DNA from 2 places in the Streptomyces sp. NPDC037126 genome. Region 1 is predicted to be linked to the other one. Evidence: predicted binding sites of a transcription regulator. Region 1 holds the regulator's gene; the other holds the start of a gene.
The links. Region 1 encodes HrcA, which represses chaperone genes, less so after heat shock. Its sites were predicted from a motif close to TTNGCACTCNGNNNNNCNGAGTGCNAA; they were not measured.
Positions count from the first base shown of each region.

Region 2: the regulator HrcA is predicted to act here: its motif matches at 2,809-2,835, upstream of groES (co-chaperone GroES).

Region 1 is NZ_JBVJTD010000001.1:219,644-225,435, reverse strand. Features, by position in the region: gene ACZ7FF_RS00970 (nitronate monooxygenase) at 1-1,073, opposite strand, end outside; gene dnaJ (molecular chaperone DnaJ) at 1,274-2,410, opposite strand; gene hrcA (heat-inducible transcriptional repressor HrcA) at 2,411-3,427, opposite strand; gene ACZ7FF_RS00955 (MBL fold metallo-hydrolase) at 3,590-4,312, shown strand; gene ACZ7FF_RS00950 (DUF3097 domain-containing protein) at 4,347-5,207, shown strand; gene hemW (radical SAM family heme chaperone HemW) at 5,256-5,792, opposite strand, start outside.
Region 2 is NZ_JBVJTD010000005.1:24,012-29,803, forward strand. Features, by position in the region: gene ACZ7FF_RS14130 (class I SAM-dependent methyltransferase) at 1-866, opposite strand, end outside; gene ACZ7FF_RS14135 (polysaccharide deacetylase family protein) at 958-1,884, shown strand; gene ACZ7FF_RS14140 (polysaccharide deacetylase family protein) at 1,881-2,702, shown strand; gene groES (co-chaperone GroES) at 2,982-3,290, shown strand; gene groL (chaperonin GroEL) at 3,414-5,042, shown strand; gene ACZ7FF_RS14155 (ester cyclase) at 5,173-5,792, opposite strand, start outside.

The DNA of each region.
Region 1 (5,792 bases):
CTCAGGCCTCCCTTGGCCGACAACGCTGTCCGGGCGACGGCGAGTTCGTCGGACAGCACCTCCACGAGCCGTCCGGCGGGCAGCTCCCGGGCCAGCCGGTGGCCCTGCCCCGCCCACAGCGCCATGCCCTGCGCGTCCCCGGCCTTGGCGGCGGCCTTGCGCAGCGGGGCGGTGAGGTGGTGGATCTCCGGGTAGGCGGCGGGGGCGTAGGGGCCGTGCTCGCGCACGAACCGGTTGACCAGGGCGCGCGCCGGGCGGCCGGAGAACGCCCGGCTCAACTCGGTGCGCACGAACAGGGGGTTGGTGAGCGCCTGCTTGTGCACGGCCGGGGCGCCGGACTCGGCGGTGGCCAGGAAGGCGGTGCCCAGCTGGGCCGCGCTCGCGCCCGCGGCGAGGACCGCGGCGATCTGGCCGCCGCGCATGATGCCGCCCGCGGCGACGACCGGGATGCGCACGCTCTCCCGGATCTGGGTGACCAGCGACAGGAGGCCGGTGCCGGAACCGTCGATCTCCGGTATGTCGCGGTGCGTTCCCTGGTGACCGCCGGCCTCCACGCCCTGTGCGATCACCGCGTCCGCACCCGCCCGCTCCACCGCGAGGGCCTCCTCGGCGGTGGTGGCCGTGACCAGCGTGAGGGTGCCGGCCCGGCGCAGCCTCTCCAGGACCTCCTCGCCCGGCACGCCGAAGTGGAAGGAGACCACCGGCACCGGGTTGTCGAGGAGGACGGCGAGCTTGACGTCGTAGCCGTCGTCCCGGCCGCTGTCCGGATCGCCCAGCTCGGTCTCGTACCAGGCGGCCTCGCCGGCCAGCTGGTGGGCGTACATCTCCACGGCGCCGGACTCGGCGTTGGCCGGCTGCGGCATGAACACGTTCACGCCGAAGGGGCGGCTCGTGAGCCCCCGCAGCTGCTTGATCTCCTGGTACATGCCGTCGGCGGTCTTGTATCCGGCGGCGAGGAACCCGAGGCCGCCGGCCTCGGAGACGGCGGCGGCGAGCTGCGGGACGGAGACACCGCCCGCCATGGGGGCCTGCACGATCGGGTGGGGAAAGAGATCGGTCAGCGCGGAGGACATGACCGCATGTTGTCACGTCCTGTGCACAAGTCCGAATCCGGGCTTCCCCTGGCATAAGCCAGGGGCAGCCTCACCGATCGGCACTCTTCTCAGCGCCCGTTGAACGCGTCCTTCAGCCGGGAGAACAGGCCCTGCCGACCCGGCTGGCTGTGCCTTCCCGGGGGCGACCCCCGGACCCCCGGCCGCAGCACCGCCGGGCGTCAGCGCCCGTTGAACGCGTCCTTCAACCGGGAGAACAGGCCCTGCTGACCCGGCTGGAACTGGCCCTGGGGGCGTTCCTCGCCGCGGAGCTTGGACAGTTCGCGCAGCAGGCGCTCCTGCTCGGGGTCGAGCTTGGTCGGGGTCGTGACCTCGACGTGGACGATCAGGTCGCCCCGGCCGCCGCCGCGCAGATGCGTGACGCCCCGGCTGTGCAGCGGGATCGACTGGCCGGACTGGGTGCCCGGGCGGATGTCGACCTCCTCCAGACCGTCCAGGGTCTCCAGCGGCACCTTGGTGCCGAGCGCCGCCGCGGTCATCGGGATGGTGACCGTGCAGTGCAGGTCGTCGCCGCGCCGCTGGAAGGTGGAGTGCGGCAGCTCGTGGATCTCGACGTACAGGTCGCCGGCCGGACCGCCGCCGGGGCCGACCTCGCCCTCGCCCGCGAGCTGGATCCGGGTGCCGTTGTCGACACCGGCCGGGATCTTCACCGTCAGGGTGCGGCGCGAGCGGACCCGGCCGTCGCCGGCGCACTCCGGGCAGGGGGTCGGCACGACCGTGCCGAAGCCCTGGCACTGGGGACAGGGCCGGGAGGTCATGACCTGGCCCAGGAAGGACCGGGTCACCTGCGAGACCTCGCCGCGGCCGCGGCACATGTCACACGTCTGTGCGGTGGTGCCCGGGGCCGCGCCCTCGCCGTTGCAGGTGTTGCAGACGACCGCGGTGTCGACCTGGATGTCCTTGGTCGTCCCGAAGGCCGCCTCGTCCAGCTCGACCTCGATCCGGATCATCGCGTCCTGGCCACGCCGGGTGCGCGAGCGCGGCCCGCGCTGCGACGCCGTGCCGAAGAACGCGTCCATGATGTCGGAGAAGTTGCCGAAGCCACCGGCCCCGAAGCCGCCCGCGCCCGCGCCGCCCGACTGGGAGAGCGGGTCGCCGCCGAGGTCGTAGACCTGCTTCTTCTGCGGGTCCGACAGCACCTCGTAAGCGGCGTTGATCTCCTTGAACCGCTCCTGGGTCTTCGGATCCGGGTTGACGTCCGGGTGCAGCTCGCGGGCGAGCCGACGGAAGGCCTTCTTGATCTCTTCCTGCGACGCGTCGCGGCGCACGCCGAGAACGGCGTAGTAGTCCGTGGCCACTTACGACTCCGCCAGGATCTGTCCGACGTACCGTGCCACTGCGCGTACCGCTCCCATCGTTCCCGGATAGTCCATGCGGGTCGGTCCGACCACGCCGAGCTTGGCAACCGCCTCGCCGCCCGAACCGTAGCCCACCGACACCACGGAGGTGGAGTTGAGTCCTTCGTGGGCGATCTCGTGCCCGATGCGCACGGTCATGCCCGGATCCTTCGCCTCGCCGAGGAGCTTGAGGAGCACGACCTGCTCCTCCAGTGCCTCCAGGACGGGCCGGATCGTCAGGGGGAAATCATGTCCGAAGCGGGTGAGATTGGCGGTGCCGCCGATCATCAGCCGCTCCTCGTTCTCCTCGACGAGTGTCTCCAGAAGGGTGGAGAGCACCATGGAGACCGTACCCCGGTCCTCGGCCTCGAAGGCGTCGGGCAGGTCCTCGACCAGCTTCGGCACGTCCGCGAAGCGGCGGCCCGCGACCCGGCTGTTCAGCCGCGCGCGCAGGTCCGCCAGGGACGCCTCGCCGAACGGCGCCGGGCAGTCGACCATCCGCTGCTCGACCCGGCCGGTGTCCGTGATCAGCACGAGCATCACCCGCGCGGGCGCGAGCGAGAGCAGCTCCACGTGCCGCACGGTGGACCGGGTCAGGGACGGGTACTGCACGACGGCGACCTGCCGGGTCAGCTGCGCGAGCAGCCGCACCGTGCGGGCCACGACGTCGTCGAGGTCGACGGCGCCCTCGAGGAAGTTCTGGATCGCCCTGCGCTCGGGCGCCGTCATCGGCTTGACGCCCGCGAGCTTGTCCACGAAGAGCCGGTAGCCCTTGTCGGTGGGGATGCGCCCCGCACTGGTGTGCGGCTGGGCGATGTACCCCTCGTCCTCCAGGGCCGCCATGTCGTTGCGGACGGTCGCCGGGGAGACCCCCAGGTTGTGCCGCTCGGTGAGCGCCTTGGAGCCCACCGGCTCCTCGGTGCCGACGTAGTCCTGGACGATCGCGCGCAGCACCTGAAGCCTGCGTTCACTCAGCATCCGCGCGCACCTCCAGCACGTCGTCCCCTCAGTCCGGCGATTTGTCCCACCTGGCACTCTTCGCATGTGAGTGCCAGTCTTCCCCGGCCAGTGTACGGCCGGGGGGTGCACCCCGGGCAAGGTCGGCCCCGTCCCGGCCGTCCGTACGGCTAGCGTCGCGGTATGACGGTGACTTGGGAAGAGCTCGGGTGGGAGCGGCTGACGGACGGGGTCGGACGGTGCCGGCTGCCCGGCTGGGACTGCACGGTGGGGCTGGTCCTCGGCGAGGGTACGGCACTGATGGTGGACGCCGGGTCGAGTCTGGCCGAGGGCGCCCGGCTGCGGGCCCGGGCCGAGGAGCTGACCGGCGGCCGTGTGACCCATCTCGCGCTGACCCACGCCCATTTCGACCATGTCTTCGGCGCCGCCGCGTTCGCCGGGGCGCGGGTGTACGCGGCCGTCGGCGTCGACGCGGTCTTCGCCCAGGAGCGGGAGGAGCTGCGCCGGGACGCGGTCGGCAACGGCCTCGCGGCGGCGGACGCGGACGAGGCGGTGGACGCCCTGGCCCCGCCCCGGCACCTGGTCTCCGGCGAGTGGACCCTCGACCTCGGCGCGGGCCGGCAGGTGCTGCTGGCCAACGTCGGCCCGGGCCACACCGCCCACGACCTCGCCGTGTGCGTGCCGGGTCCCCGGGAGGTGGTCTTCTGCGGCGACCTGGTGGAGGAGTCCGGCGAGCCCCAGGCGGGCCCGGACGCGGTGCCGTCCCGCTGGCCGGACGCCCTCGACCGGCTGCTGGCGCTCGGCGGCGAGGACGCGCTGTACGTGCCCGGTCACGGCGCGGTGGTGGGCGCGGACTTCGTACGACGTCAACGGGACGCGCTGGCGGCGCGCTTCGGCGTGTCGTGAGCGCCGGCGCGGTGCTTCTCCTATCGTCATCCGAATGCGCCCACCCGTCTCCCGCCACCGCCCTTCCAGCGAGGGCCCCTCGGGCCCGCGGCCTCGTACGTACTCCGCGGACCTGACCCCGCCCTGGAAGAAGCCGGCGCCGGTGCCCGAGGTGCCCGCGGAGCCGGGCCTGGTGGTGGAGGAGCCCGGCACCGGGTTCTGCGGCGCGGTGATCCGCTGCGAGGCGGGCACGGTGACCCTGGAGGACCGCTTCGGCAAGCACCGGGTGTTCCCGCTGGAGCCGCGCGGCTTCCTGCTGGAGGGCCGCGTGGTGACCCTCGTACGCCCGTCCTCGGGCCCGGCACGGCCCACCCGCACGGCCTCCGGTTCGGTCGCCGTGCCCGGCGCCCGCGCGCGCGTGGCCCGCGCCGGCCGCATCTACGTCGAGGGCCGGCACGACGCCGAGCTGGTGGAGCGGGTCTGGGGCGACGACCTGCGCATCGAGGGCGTGGTCGTGGAGTACCTGGAGGGCGTCGACGACCTGCCGGCCGTCGTCGCGGAGTTCGCCCCGGGCCCGGACGCCCGCCTCGGCGTCCTGGTGGACCATCTGGTGCCGGGCAGCAAGGAGTGGCGCATCGCCCGGTCGGTCACCGGCGAGCACGCCCTGGTCGTGGGCCACCCGTACATCGACGTCTGGCAGGCCGTGAAGCCCTCGTCCCTGGGCATCGGGGCCTGGCCCGTGATCCCGCGCGGCCAGGACTGGAAGACGGGCGTGTGCCGCGCCCTGGGCTGGCCGGAGAACACCGGGGCCGCCTGGCAGCGGATCCTGTCCGGGGTGCGCTCGTACAAGGACCTGGAGCCGGAGCTGCTGGGGCGGGTGGAGCAGCTGATCGACTTCGTCACCGCGCCGGAGTGACCCGGCCGCGGTACCGGTGACCACGGCCGGTCCCTCCCCGTGGGGCGATCAGTCCACCAGGTCCCGCACCACCGCGTCCGCGAGCAGCCGTCCCCGCAGGGTCAGCACCGCGCGCCCCTCGTCGTAGGGGCCGGGCTCCAGCAGCCCGTCCGCGAGCGCGCGGCGGGACGCCGTACGGCCGTCCTCCTTGAGCAGGGACAGCGGCACGCCCTCGCTGAGCCGCAGCTCCAGCAGGATCCGCTCCACCCGGCGGTCCTCGTCGGACAGCAGTTCCCGGCCGGCGCCCGGTGAGCGGCCGGAGGCGAGGGCCGCCGCGTAGGCGCCCGGGTGCTTGACGTTCCACCAGCGCACCCCGCCCACGTGCGAGTGCGCCCCCGGTCCGGCGCCCCACCAGTCGGCGCCCCGCCAGTACAGCTCGTTGTGCAGGCAGCGGCCCGCCTCGGAGGTCGCCCAGTTGGAGACCTCGTACCAGGAGTAGCCCGCCGCGGACAGGGTCTCCTCGGCGATCAGGTAGCGGTCGGCGTGGACGTCGTCGTCGGTCATCGGGACCTCGCCGCGGCGGATGCGGCGGGCCAGCTGGGTGCC
Region 2 (5,792 bases), on a different contig from region 1:
TCGGCGACCTCGGCGACCAGGTGCGCGCGGATCACCGCGCCGTCGGGCTCGTACAGGTAGCGCCCCACCGGCCGGACCGCGGGGTCGGGCAGCCCCCGCCCATGGAGGGTGCGCGGGCCGGGCAGCAGGGTGGCCCGGACCCCGCCCGGCGCCCCGGTCCCGAACCAGAGCACCGCTTCCTTCACGTCGCCGCCGTCGGAGATCCACTCGGCCTCGGCCTCGGCGGGCACCGCCTCGTGCGGGACGCCCGGGGCGATCTTCAGGGCGGCGCGGGGCGCCTTGAGGGCGGCGGCCACCGCCCACGACAGCGGCGGCGAGTACGCCTCGGGATCGAAGATCCTGCCGCGTCCGCCCCGGCGCGCCGGGTCCACGAACACCGCGTCGTACCCGGCGGTGTCCACGTCCGTGACGTCGGCCTCCCGCACCTCGATCAGCCCGTCCAGGCCCAGCGCCCCGGCGTTCGCCCGCGCCACGGCGGCCGTCAGCGGGTCCCGGTCCACGGCCAGCACCCGGATCCCGGCCCGCGCCAGCGCGATCGCGTCCCCGCCGATCCCGCAGCACAGGTCGGCCACCGACCTCACGCCCAGCTCCCTGAACCGCTCCGCCCGGTACGCCGCCACGCTCGCCCGCGTCGACTGCTCGACGCCGTTCGGGGTGAAGAACATCCGCTCGGCGTCCGCCGCCGGGAACTTCGCCGCGGCCCGCTGCCGCAGCCGGGCCTGGCCCAGTGCGGCCGACACCAGTTCCGCGGGATGGTCGCGGCGCAGCCGGGTCGCGACGGCGAGTTCGTCCGCCGGGGCGGTGTCGCGGACCTCGTCGAGGAGGGCACGGCCTTCGGGGGTGAGGAGCAGAGCGAGGTCGTTCACCGGGTCATTGTGGGCCAGTCGGTGGACCGTGCGCCCGCGGGCGGCGGTGTCGGCCGGGGATCCGGGCCGCTGCCTGGGAGGATCCGGCACCATGCGAGTAGTACTACAAAATGACAAAAGTCGGACACGGACGCGAAGGGCCGCCCTCGGCTGCGGGGCCGCCCTCCTGGCCTCCACCGCCCTCGTCACCGGCTGCTCCGGCTCCGGCGCCGCCACCGCCCCCCGCCCGGCTCCTCCCGGACAGGGCGGCGCCGCCCATGCCACCCCGGACCCCCGGGCCGTCCAGGCCGCCGAACACGCCCGTCTGGTCGCCGCCGCCAAGCGCTGGGGACTGGACCAGGTCCCCGTGACGCCCCCGCCGCCACCCGCGACCAAACCCCGTATCACCGCACGCGCCGGGTTCGAGGTGGACCACCAGGAGGACTGGGACCTGCCCCCCGTCTTCACCACCGTCCCGACGAAGAACAAGGTCGTCTTCCTCACCATCGACGACGGCTCGGAGAAGGACCCCCGGTTCCTGCAGATGATGCGGGACCTGAAGATCCCGTACACCGCCTTCCTCAGCAACTACCTGGTGAAGGACGACTACGGCTACTTCCGCAAGGCGCAGTCCTACGGGAACACCCTCAACAACCACACCCTGCACCACCCGTACCTGCCGGGCCTGTCCTACGACGAGCAGAAGCACGAGATCTGCGACATGCAGGACATCATGCAGAAGCAGTTCGGCAAGCGCCCGAAGGTCTTCCGCCCGCCCTACGGCAACTACAACCAGGACACCCTCGTCGCCGCCAAGTCCTGCGGCATCAAGTACGCGCCGATCTGGAACGAGGAGGTGTACGTCGACCACTGGGAGTTCCGCGAGGACGACCAGCAGCTGCGCCGCGGCGACATCGTGCTCACGCACTTCCGCGGCCGGAGCGACTGGGACGGCACGATGGTGGACGACATGCGCCGCTTCCTGAACAAGGTCACGCGCGAGGGCTACGCCGTGGCCCGCCTGGAGGACTACCTGTGAGGCGGGCGCGGGGCCTGGCCGCGGCCCTCGCCTCGGCACTGCTTCTCGCGGGCTGCGCCCAGACCGTCGACCCCATCGAACGCCTGGGGAAGAAGGCGGCCGAGGGAGTGCGCCCGCACAGCCCCGCCCCCGTCCAGCCCTACCAGTACTGGGGTCTGAGCGAGCCCCTCGCCCTGCCCCCGTCGCACTCCGCCCGCCCGCTCTCGGCGCGCCCGGGGGACGACGTCCTCCCGCCGGTCGTGGACCACGTCCCCACCCACGACCGGGTCGTCTTCCTCACCTACGACGGGGGCGCCGAGCGGGACCCCCGCTTCGTCACCATGGTCCGCGAACTCCGGCTCCCCGTGACCATGTTCCTCACCGGCAGCGCCGGCAGCGCCGGCGGCACCGGCGACGGCCACCTCGCCCGGCTGCGCGAGGCCGGCGCCGGCATCCAGAACCACACCCTCGCCCACCGCGCCCTGGCCGGACTGCCGTACGCCGGCCAGCGCACCGAGATCTGCGGCCAGCAGGACCGGCTCCGGTCCCGGCTCGGCGTCCACCCCCGCCTCTTCCGCCCGCCCTACGGCGCGTACGACACCTCGACCCTGCGCGCGGCGGCCGACTGCGGCATCTCCACGGTCGTCCTCTGGCGCGCCGCGATGACCCCGACCGACCTCGCCTTCACCCGGGGCCCGCACCATCTGCGCCCCGGCGACATCGTCCTGGTCGGACCGGACGAGTCCACGGGGCCGTCCCTGCGGGAGCGCACCGCGTGGGTGCTGCGGCGGGTCCAGAAACGGGGGCTGACGGTGGGACGCCTGGAGGACTACCTGTAGCCCAGGAGCCGGGCCCGTCCGGGGGTGCCGCCCCGGGGGCGGCGGCGCCGGCACGGGCCGCGTGGCCACTCCGGTTGCCCAAGATCGGCCGACGCGCCGCACTGCATTGGCACTCCGCTTGACCGAGTGCTAATCGCGGTCATAGTCTCGGCTCTGGCACTCCCCCCTGGAGAGTGCCAACAACGCGACGGGCAGGTCCGGCACCCGCGACGACGGATCCACCTGGTCGCCACCTCAGACAGTTAACCCCGTGAGATCTCCGAAGGGGGAGGTCGGATCGTGACGACCACCAGCTCCAAGGTTGCCATCAAGCCGCTCGAGGACCGCATTGTGGTCCAGCCGCTCGACGCCGAGCAGACCACCGCCTCTGGCCTGGTCATCCCGGACACCGCGAAGGAGAAGCCCCAGGAGGGCGCCGTCCTCGCCGTGGGTCCGGGCCGCTTCGAGAACGGCGAGCGCCTGCCGCTCGACGTCAAGGTCGGCGACGTCGTCCTGTACAGCAAGTACGGCGGCACCGAGGTGAAGTACAACGGCGAGGAGTACCTCGTCCTCTCGGCTCGCGACGTGCTCGCGATCATCGAGAAGTAGTTCCACCTCGAGCAACCTTTGCTTCCGAACTGCGCCCCTGGCCCCCGCGACCGATAACGAAGCCGGGCGCCCGGGGCGCAGTTGTCTTTACACCCACAGATTTCCGAGAGGGCTTCCGCTGTCATGGCGAAGATTCTGAAGTTCGACGAGGACGCCCGTCGCGCCCTTGAGCGCGGCGTCAACAAGCTGGCCGACACGGTGAAGGTGACGATCGGCCCCAAGGGCCGCAACGTCGTCATCGACAAGAAGTTCGGCGCCCCCACCATCACCAACGACGGTGTCACGATCGCCCGTGAGGTCGAGATCGAGGACCCGTACGAGAACCTCGGCGCGCAGCTGGTGAAGGAGGTGGCGACCAAGACCAACGACATCGCGGGTGACGGCACCACCACCGCCACCGTGCTCGCCCAGGCGCTGGTGCGCGAGGGCCTGAAGAACGTCGCCGCCGGCGCCTCCCCGGCCGCCCTGAAGAAGGGCATCGACGCCGCCGTCAAGGCCGTCTCCGAGGACCTGCTCGACTCGGCCCGCCCGATCGACGAGAAGTCCGACATCGCCGCCGTCGCCGCGCTGTCCGCCCAGGACCAGCAGGTCGGCGAGCTGATCGCCGAAGCGATGGACAAGGTCGGCAAGGACGGTGTCATCACCGTCGAGGAGTCCAACACCTTCGGTCTCGAGCTGGACTTCACCGAGGGCATGGCCTTCGACAAGGGCTACCTGTCGCCGTACTTCGTGACGGACCAGGAGCGCATGGAGGCCGTCCTCGACGACCCCTACATCCTCATCAACCAGGGCAAGATCAGCTCCATCCAGGACCTGCTGCCGCTGCTGGAGAAGGTCATCCAGACCGGTGCCTCCAAGCCGCTGCTGATCATCGCCGAGGACGTCGAGGGCGAGGCCCTGTCGACCCTGGTCGTCAACAAGATCCGCGGCACCTTCAACGCCGTCGCGGTGAAGGCCCCCGGCTTCGGCGACCGCCGCAAGGCGATGCTCCAGGACATGGCGATCCTCACCGGTGCCACCGTCATCTCCGAGGAGGTCGGCCTCAAGCTCGACCAGGTCGGCATCGACGTGCTCGGCTCCGCCCGCCGCGTCACCGTCACCAAGGACGACACCACGATCGTCGAGGGTGCCGGCAAGTCGGAGGACCTCACCGGCCGCGTCGCGCAGATCAAGGCCGAGATCGAGAACACCGACTCCGACTGGGACCGCGAGAAGCTCCAGGAGCGCCTCGCGAAGCTGGCCGGCGGCGTGTGCGTGATCAAGGTCGGCGCCGCCACCGAGGTGGAGCTGAAGGAGAAGAAGCACCGTCTGGAGGACGCCATCTCCGCGACCCGCGCCGCGGTCGAGGAGGGCATCGTCTCCGGTGGTGGCTCCGCGCTGGTCCACGCCGTCAAGGTCCTCGAGGGCAACCTCGGCAAGACCGGCGACGAGGCCACCGGTGTCGCGGTCGTCCGCCGCGCCGCCGTCGAGCCGCTGCGCTGGATCGCCGAGAACGCCGGCCTCGAGGGCTACGTCATCGTCTCCAAGGTGGCGGAGCTGGAGAAGGGCAACGGCTACAACGCCGCCTCGGGCGAGTACGGCGACCTGGTCAAGGCCGGCGTCATCGACCCGGTGAAGGTCACCCGCTCCGCCTTGGAGAACGCCGCTTCCATCGCCTCCCTGCTGCTCACGACCGAGACCCTGGTCGTCGAGAAGAAGGAAGAGGAGCCGGAGGCCGCGGGCCACGGCCACGGTCACGGCCACGCCCACTGACCCACGCAGGTCTGACCGAAGGCCCGGCACCGGCCTGGTGCCGGGCCTTCGCGCTGCCTTGCCGTGCCGGCACCGGCGGGAGCGACCGTGCGGCGGGTTCCGGGCCCCACCGCTTCCGCCGCTTGGGGCGCTACTGCTCCAACTCGTCCAGTGCGCCCAGCTGCTGCATCAGCCCGAGCTGGTCCTCCTGCCACCAGATCTCGGCGATCTTGCCGTCGTCGGCGATGCGGAACAGCGTCATCCCGGTCATGGTGACCCGCCTGCCGGTGGCGCCGATCCCCAGGAAGTCACCCCGGTGCGTGGCGTTCCAGGTCCACCGCGCGCAGGCCCGGTCGTCCTGGGCGAGCACGTCCTCGATCGTGAACGTGAAGTCGAAGGCGGCGCGCCACATCCGGTACTCGGCGCGGGCGTTGTCCAGTCCGATGGTGTCCTGCGGGTTCACCGGGTCGTGGCTGTGGATGTCCTCGTCCAGCAGGTCGTTCAGCGGGGGCAGCTCACCCGGCGTCATCAGCGCCCCGAAGAACCGCCGCACGGTGTCCTCGGACAGCCGCTCGTCCCGTACGACGTCCAGGTCGATGAATGTCGGCATCCCGTCGCACAGGGCGACCATCTCCTGGAAGATCTTGTCGGTCTCCGGGAGGTGCGAGTTCCGCATCGCCTCTTCGTAGGAGGGGAACTCCACCACCTCGACGATGTGCGACGCGTCCGAGCGGTCCGTGGCGACCAGCGCGTGCGTCGCCGTGCGCCGTC